DNA from 2 places in the Streptomyces sp. NPDC058198 genome. Region 1 is predicted to be linked to the other one. Evidence: predicted binding sites of a transcription regulator. Region 1 holds the regulator's gene; the other holds the start of a gene.
What was found. Region 1 encodes HrcA, which represses chaperone genes, less so after heat shock. Its sites were predicted from a motif close to TTNGCACTCNGNNNNNCNGAGTGCNAA; they were not measured.
Positions count from the first base shown of each region.

Region 2: groES (co-chaperone GroES) is a predicted target of HrcA. The motif match lies at 2,321-2,347, and genes of this name have one in related genera.

Region 1 covers NZ_JBHVVP010000005.1:15,552-18,962, reverse strand. The annotation lists gene ACFVWW_RS19070 (DUF3097 domain-containing protein) at 1-198, opposite strand, end outside; gene ACFVWW_RS19065 (MBL fold metallo-hydrolase) at 232-954, opposite strand; gene hrcA (heat-inducible transcriptional repressor HrcA) at 1,112-2,128, shown strand; gene dnaJ (molecular chaperone DnaJ) at 2,129-3,265, shown strand.
Region 2 covers NZ_JBHVVP010000008.1:166,842-170,252, forward strand. The annotation lists gene ACFVWW_RS24885 (SDR family NAD(P)-dependent oxidoreductase) at 1-44, shown strand, start outside; gene groL (chaperonin GroEL) at 145-1,767, opposite strand; gene groES (co-chaperone GroES) at 1,867-2,175, opposite strand; partial or broken gene ACFVWW_RS24900 (polysaccharide deacetylase) at 2,551-2,685, opposite strand; gene ACFVWW_RS24905 (polysaccharide deacetylase family protein) at 2,682-3,411, opposite strand, start outside.

The DNA.
Region 1 (3,411 bases):
CAGCGGGAACACCCGGTGCTTGCCGAAGCGGTCCTCCAGGGTGACCGTCGGACCCTCGGCCGTCTTCTCGCAGCGGATGACCGCGCCGCAGAAGCCCGTCGACACCTCCTCGACCACCAGGTCCGGCTCGGCGGGGACCTCCGGCGCGGGCGAGGACTTCTTCCACGGAGGCGTCAGATCAGGGCTGTAGCGGCGCATTCGCACGACGATAAACGGACGGGGCCGACACGGCTAGGACACGCCGAATCGGGCCGCCAACGCGTCGCGCTGCGCCCGTACGAACGCCGCGTCCACCACCGCCCCGTGCCCGGGTACGTACACCGCGTCCGCACCGCCCAGCGTGAGCAGCCGGTCCAGCGCCGCCGGCCAGCGGGCGGGGATCGCGTCGGGGCCGGCCTGGGGCTCGCCCGACTCCTCCACCAGGTCGCCGCAGAACAGGACGGGAGGAGAGGCCGGGACGAGGAGGGCCAGGTCGTGGGCCGAGTGGCCGGGGCCGGCGTTCGCCAGCGTGACCTGACGGCCGCCCAGGTCGAGGGTGAGCGAGCCGGAGACGGCGTGCCCCGGCCGTACCAGCAGATCCACCGCCTCGGTGGCCTCCGCCTCGCTCACGCCGTGGTGCACGGCGCTCTCGTACAGGCCCGCCCCGCCGGCCAGCAGGTCCGCCAGACCCACCGCGCCGTACACCTCGGCCTCCGGGAACGCCGCCGTCCCCAGCACATGGTCGAAGTGCGCGTGGCTCAGTGCGATGTGTGTCACGCGCCTGTCCTCGCCGAGAAGGGCGGCCACCTGCGCCCGGATGGCCTCGCCCTCGCGGACCGTCGACCCCGTGTCGTACAGCAGGGCCGCGGCGGCGCCGGCCACCAGCCCGACCGTCGCGTCCCACCCCGGCAGCCGTCGCCGCCCCACCCCCGGGGCCAGCCGCTCCCACCCGCACTCTTCCCAACGGACGTCCATACGAGGACGCTATCCGCAAGAACCAGCGTGATCACGTGGTCGGCCACCCTTGCTAGGGGCCTACCCCACGGCCGTACACTGGCCGGGGGGATTGCTGGCACTCCCACGGAGCGAGTGCCAAGCCGGATCCGACGGACGACAGCTGGAGGTGTGCGCCATGCTCAGCGAACGCAGACTCGAGGTGCTGCGCGCCATCGTCCAGGACTATGTCGGCACCGAGGAGCCCGTCGGCTCCAAGGCGCTGACCGAGCGGCACAAGCTCGGCGTGTCCCCGGCCACCGTCCGCAACGACATGGCGGTGCTGGAGGACGAGGGCTTCATCGCCCAGCCGCACACCAGCGCGGGGCGTATCCCGACCGACAAGGGTTACCGGCTCTTCGTCGACCGGCTGGCCGGGGTCAAGCCCATGACCTCGCCGGAGCGCCGCGCCATCCAGAGCTTCCTGGACAAGGCCGTCGACCTCGACGACGTCGTGGGCCGTACGGTACGGCTGCTGGCGCAGCTGACCAGGCAGGTTGCCGTCGTCCAGTACCCCTCACTGACCCGCTCGACGGTGCGCCACGTGGAGCTGCTGTCGCTCGCTCCCGCCCGGCTGATGCTCGTGCTGATCACGGACACCGGACGGGTCGAGCAGCGCATGATCGACTGCGGCACGCCCTTCGGTGAGACCTCGCTGGCGGATCTGCGGGCCCGGCTCAACAGCCGGATCGTCGGACGCCGCTTCTCGGATGTCCCGCAGCTGGTGCAGGACCTTCCCGAGTCGTTCGAGGAGGGGGACCGCGGGACCGTGTCCACGGTGCTCGCGACCCTGCTCGAAACGCTGGTCGAGGAGACCGAGGAGCGGCTGATGATCGGCGGCACCGCCAATCTCACCCGCTTCGGGCATGATTTCCCGCTCACCATCCGGCCGGTGCTGGAGGCGCTGGAGGAGCATGTGGTGCTTCTCAAGCTGCTGGGTGAGGCGGAACACCCGGGCATGACCGTACGTATCGGGCACGAGAACGCCCATGAGGGCCTCAACTCCACGTCCGTCGTCGCGGTCGGCTACGGTTCGGGCGACGAGGCAGTAGCCAAACTCGGCGTGGTCGGACCGACCCGCATGGACTACCCCGGAACGATGGGAGCGGTACGCGCAGTGGCACGTTACGTCGGACAGATCCTGGCGGAGTCGTAAGTGGCCACGGACTACTACGCCGTACTCGGCGTGCGCCGCGACGCATCGCAGGACGAGATCAAGAAGGCATTCCGGCGGCTCGCACGCGAGCTGCACCCGGATGTCAATCCCGATCCCAAGACGCAAGAGCGCTTCAAGGAGATCAACGCCGCGTACGAGGTGTTGTCGGACCCGCAGAAGAAGCAGGTCTACGACCTCGGCGGAGACCCGCTCTCGGCGAGCGGCGGCGGGGGCGCGGGCGGCTTCGGAGCCGGTGGCTTCGGCAACTTCTCCGACATCATGGACGCCTTCTTCGGAACGGCGTCCCAGCGCGGTCCGCGCTCGCGGACGCGACGCGGCCAGGACGCCATGATCCGGCTGGAGATCGACCTCAACGAGGCGGCCTTCGGCACGACCAAGGACATCCAGGTCGACACGGCCGTGGTCTGTACGACCTGTTCGGGCGAGGGGGCGGCGCCGGGCACCTCGGCGCAGACCTGCGACATGTGCCGCGGCCGCGGCGAGGTCTCGCAGGTCACCCGGTCCTTCCTGGGCCAGGTCATGACCTCGCGGCCGTGCCCGCAGTGCCAGGGCTTCGGTACGGTCGTGCCGACGCCGTGCCCCGAGTGCGCGGGCGACGGGCGTATCCGGTCCCGCCGTACGCTCACGGTCAAGATCCCCGCCGGTGTCGACAACGGCACCCGCATCCAGCTCGCGGGCGAGGGAGAGGTCGGTCCCGGCGGTGGTCCCGCCGGCGATCTCTACGTGGAGATCCACGAGCTGCCGCACGCGGTGTTCCAGCGGCGCGGCGACGATCTGCACTGCACGGTCACCATCCCCATGACGGCGGCGTCGCTGGGCACGAAGTGCCCGCTGGAGACGCTGGACGGGGTGGAGGACATCGACGTCCGTCCCGGCACGCAGTCGGGCCAGTCGATCCCGCTGCACGGACGCGGCATCACGCATCTGCGCGGCGGCGGCCGGGGCGACCTGATCGTGCACGTCGAGGTGATGACCCCGTCGAAGCTGGACCCGGAGCAGGAGCGGTTGCTGCGGGAGCTGGCGAAGCTGCGCGGCGAGGAACGGCCCACGGGCCAGTTCCAGCCGGGGCAGCAAGGATTGTTCTCGCGGTTGAAGGACGCGTTCAACGGACGGTAGGCGTGTGGGGGCCGGGGGTCCGGGGGTTGGCCCCCGGGTAGGCGCGGTCAGCCGGGGCAGCAGGGCCTGTTCTCGCGGTTGAAGGATGCGTTCAACGGGCGGTAGGCGTGTGGGGGCCGGGGGTCCGGGGGTTGGCCCCCGGCCCG
Region 2 (3,411 bases), on a different contig from region 1:
GCGGCATCTCGTCGAAGGCCGGGCGCAAGTACGGCCCGCGGTAGCCGCGCCGGATCACCGGCACGCGACACGCCGAGGCCCGGTGCCCCCGCGGAGGGGGCACCGGGCCTCGGTGCGTTCAGCTGTGCGCGTCAGGCGTCGGCGTCAGTGGCTGTGCCCGTGGCCGTGGCCCGCCTCGGGCTCATCGTCGACCGGCTTCTCGACGACCAGGGTCTCGGTCGTGAGCAGCAGCGACGCGATGGACGCGGCGTTCTCCAGCGCGGAGCGCGTGACCTTGACCGGGTCGATGACGCCGGCCTTCACCAGGTCGACGTACTCGCCGGTCGCGGCGTTGAAGCCGTGACCCTTGTCCAGCTCCGCCACCTTGGAGGTGATGACGTAGCCCTCAAGGCCGGCGTTCTCGGCGATCCAGCGCAGCGGCTCGACGACGGCGCGGCGGACGACCGCGACACCGGTGGCCTCGTCGCCCTCCTTGCCGAGGTTGCCCTCCAGCACCTTGGCGGCGTGCACCAGAGCGGAGCCACCACCGGAGACGATGCCCTCCTCGACCGCGGCGCGGGTCGCGGAGATGGCGTCCTCCAGACGGTGCTTCTTCTCCTTCAGCTCCACCTCGGTGGCGGCGCCGACCTTGATCACGCACACGCCGCCGGCCAGCTTCGCGAGGCGCTCCTGGAGCTTCTCGCGGTCCCAGTCGGAGTCCGTGGACTCGATCTCGGCCTTGATCTGGTTGACGCGGCCGTGGACGTCGGCGGTGTTGCCCCCACCGTCGACGATGGTCGTGTCGTCCTTGGAGATGGTGACGCGGCGGGCGGAGCCCAGTACGTCGAGACCGGCCTGGTCGAGCTTGAGGCCGACCTCCTCGGCGATGACGGTGGCACCCGTGAGGGTGGCGATGTCGCCGAGCATGGCCTTGCGGCGGTCACCGAAGCCGGGGGCCTTCACCGCGACCGCGTTGAAGGTGCCGCGGATCTTGTTGACGACGAGGGTGGAGAGCGCCTCGCCCTCGACATCCTCGGCGATGATCAGCAGCGGCTTGGAGCCACCCGCCTGGATGACCTTCTCCAGCAGCGGCAGCAGGTCCTGGATGGAGGCGATCTTGCCCTGGTGGATCAGGATGTACGGGTCGTCGAGGACGGCCTCCATACGCTCCTGGTCGGTCACCATGTACGGGGAGAGGTAGCCCTTGTCGAAGGCCATGCCCTCGGTGAAGTCCAGCTCCAGACCGAAGGTGTTGGACTCCTCGACGGTGATGACACCGTCCTTGCCGACCTTGTCCATCGCCTCGGCGATCAGCTCGCCGACCTGCTGGTCCTGCGCGGAGAGCGCGGCCACGGCGGCGATGTCGGACTTGTCCTCGATCGGGCGGGCGGTCTCGAGGAGCTCCTCGGAGACAGCCTTGACCGCGGCGTCGATGCCCTTCTTCAGGGCGGCCGGGGACGCGCCCGCGGCGACATTGCGCAGGCCCTCGCGGACCAGCGCCTGGGCCAGCACGGTGGCGGTGGTGGTGCCGTCACCCGCGATGTCGTTGGTCTTGGTCGCCACCTCCTTCACCAGCTGGGCGCCCAGGTTCTCGTACGGGTCCTCGATCTCGACCTCACGGGCGATCGTGACACCGTCGTTGGTGATGGTGGGGGCGCCGAACTTCTTGTCGATGACGACATTGCGGCCCTTGGGGCCGATCGTCACCTTCACCGTGTCGGCAAGCTTGTTGACGCCGCGCTCGAGGGCGCGACGGGCGTCCTCGTCGAACTTCAGGATCTTCGCCATGGGAGCTTCTCTAGTCCTCTCGAACGAACGGCGCCCCCGTCCGCCCGGCGATTGCAGGGTGGCCGAGGGCGCAGCTCAAAAGCACATACTGACGGTGAATTACTTCTCGATGATCGCGAGTACGTCGCGAGCCGAGAGGACGAGGAACTCCTCGCCGCTGTACTTCACCTCGGTGCCGCCGTACTTGCTGTACAGAACGACATCGCCGACGGAAACGTCGAGCGGAAGCCGCTCGCCGTTCTCGAAACGGCCCGGGCCCACAGCCAGGACGACGCCCTCCTGGGGCTTCTCCTTGGCGGTGTCCGGGATAACCAGGCCAGAGGCCGTGGTCTGCTCGGCGTCGAGCGGCTGGACCACAATGCGGTCCTCGAGCGGCTTGATGGCAACCTTGGTGCTGGCGGTCGTCACGATCCGACCTCCCCCTTCGGAGATCTCACGGGGTTAACTGTCTGAGTGGCGACCAGGTGGATCCGTCGTCGCGGGTGCCGGATCCGCCAGTCGCGCGTTTGGCACTCTCCAGTGGGGAGTGCCAGACCTGAGACTATGACCGCGATTAGCACTCGGTCAAGCGGAGTGCCAATGCGCGTCGGCGTGGCGTACCTCGGATCCCGGTCCCGCCGCCCTTCCCGGCAGGGGCGATTACTGCGCGTCGTCCATATGCGCCACCGCGGAATCGCGTTCCTGACGGTGACTCAGCAGCAGTTCCTGCCGGTCGCAGATCTCCCGCGGCTGTCCCCCGTTCGGCAGCCTGGCCCTGACCGTCCGGCCCAGCACCGAGGCGCGGGCCGGCTCGTGCGGGCCGACTTTCTGCGCCGCCTTGCGGCCCAGCCGTTCGATCGGGTCCACCGACTGCGCACAGCCGGTGAGAAGCGCACCGGCTGCCAGCGCTCCGGCCAGCAGCCGGTGCGCGGTGCTCATACGTAGTCCTCCAGCTTGGCCACGGCGTAACCCCTGTCCGTGATCGTCTTCATCACGTTCCTGATCATGTCGGGCATGGTGCCCTTCCAGTCATTGGGCCCGCGGAAGTGCGTGAGGATGATGTCGCCGGGGTGCAGGTCCTCGTCCCACTCCCGCCACTCCATGTGGTCGGGATACGCCTCGGACGCCCAGATCGGCGCGGCCTTCACGCCGCACTCCTTGGCGGCGCGCAGCGTGTCGCCGTTGTAGTTGCCGTACGGCGGACGGAAGAGCGTGGGCCGCTTCCCGTACCGCTGTTCGATCTTGTCCTGCTGGTCGCAGATCTCCCGCCTCTGCTCGTCGTACGACAGACCGGGCATGTAGCGGTGGTTGATGGTGTGGTTGTTGAGGGTGACGCCGCGGTCCTGCATCTGCTTGAAGTAGTCGTAGTTGTCGGTGATGACGTAGTCACTGAGGAAGGCGCTGTACGGGATCTTCAGCTCGGACATCATCCGCAGCAGCTCGGGGTCCTTCTCCGCGCCGTCGTCCATCGTCAGGAAGACGACCCGGTCCTTGACCGGGACGGTGGTGAAGATCGGCGGCAGGTCCTCGCCGCCCTCCACCTCGAAGCCCTGGCGGGTGACGATCGTCGGCTTGACGGCGGGCGGCGGAGGCGCGGCCAGGGGGGTGGTGGCGAGCCCCCACTTCTTGGCCGCGACGGCGCGCTCGGCCTGCGCGCGGCGGACG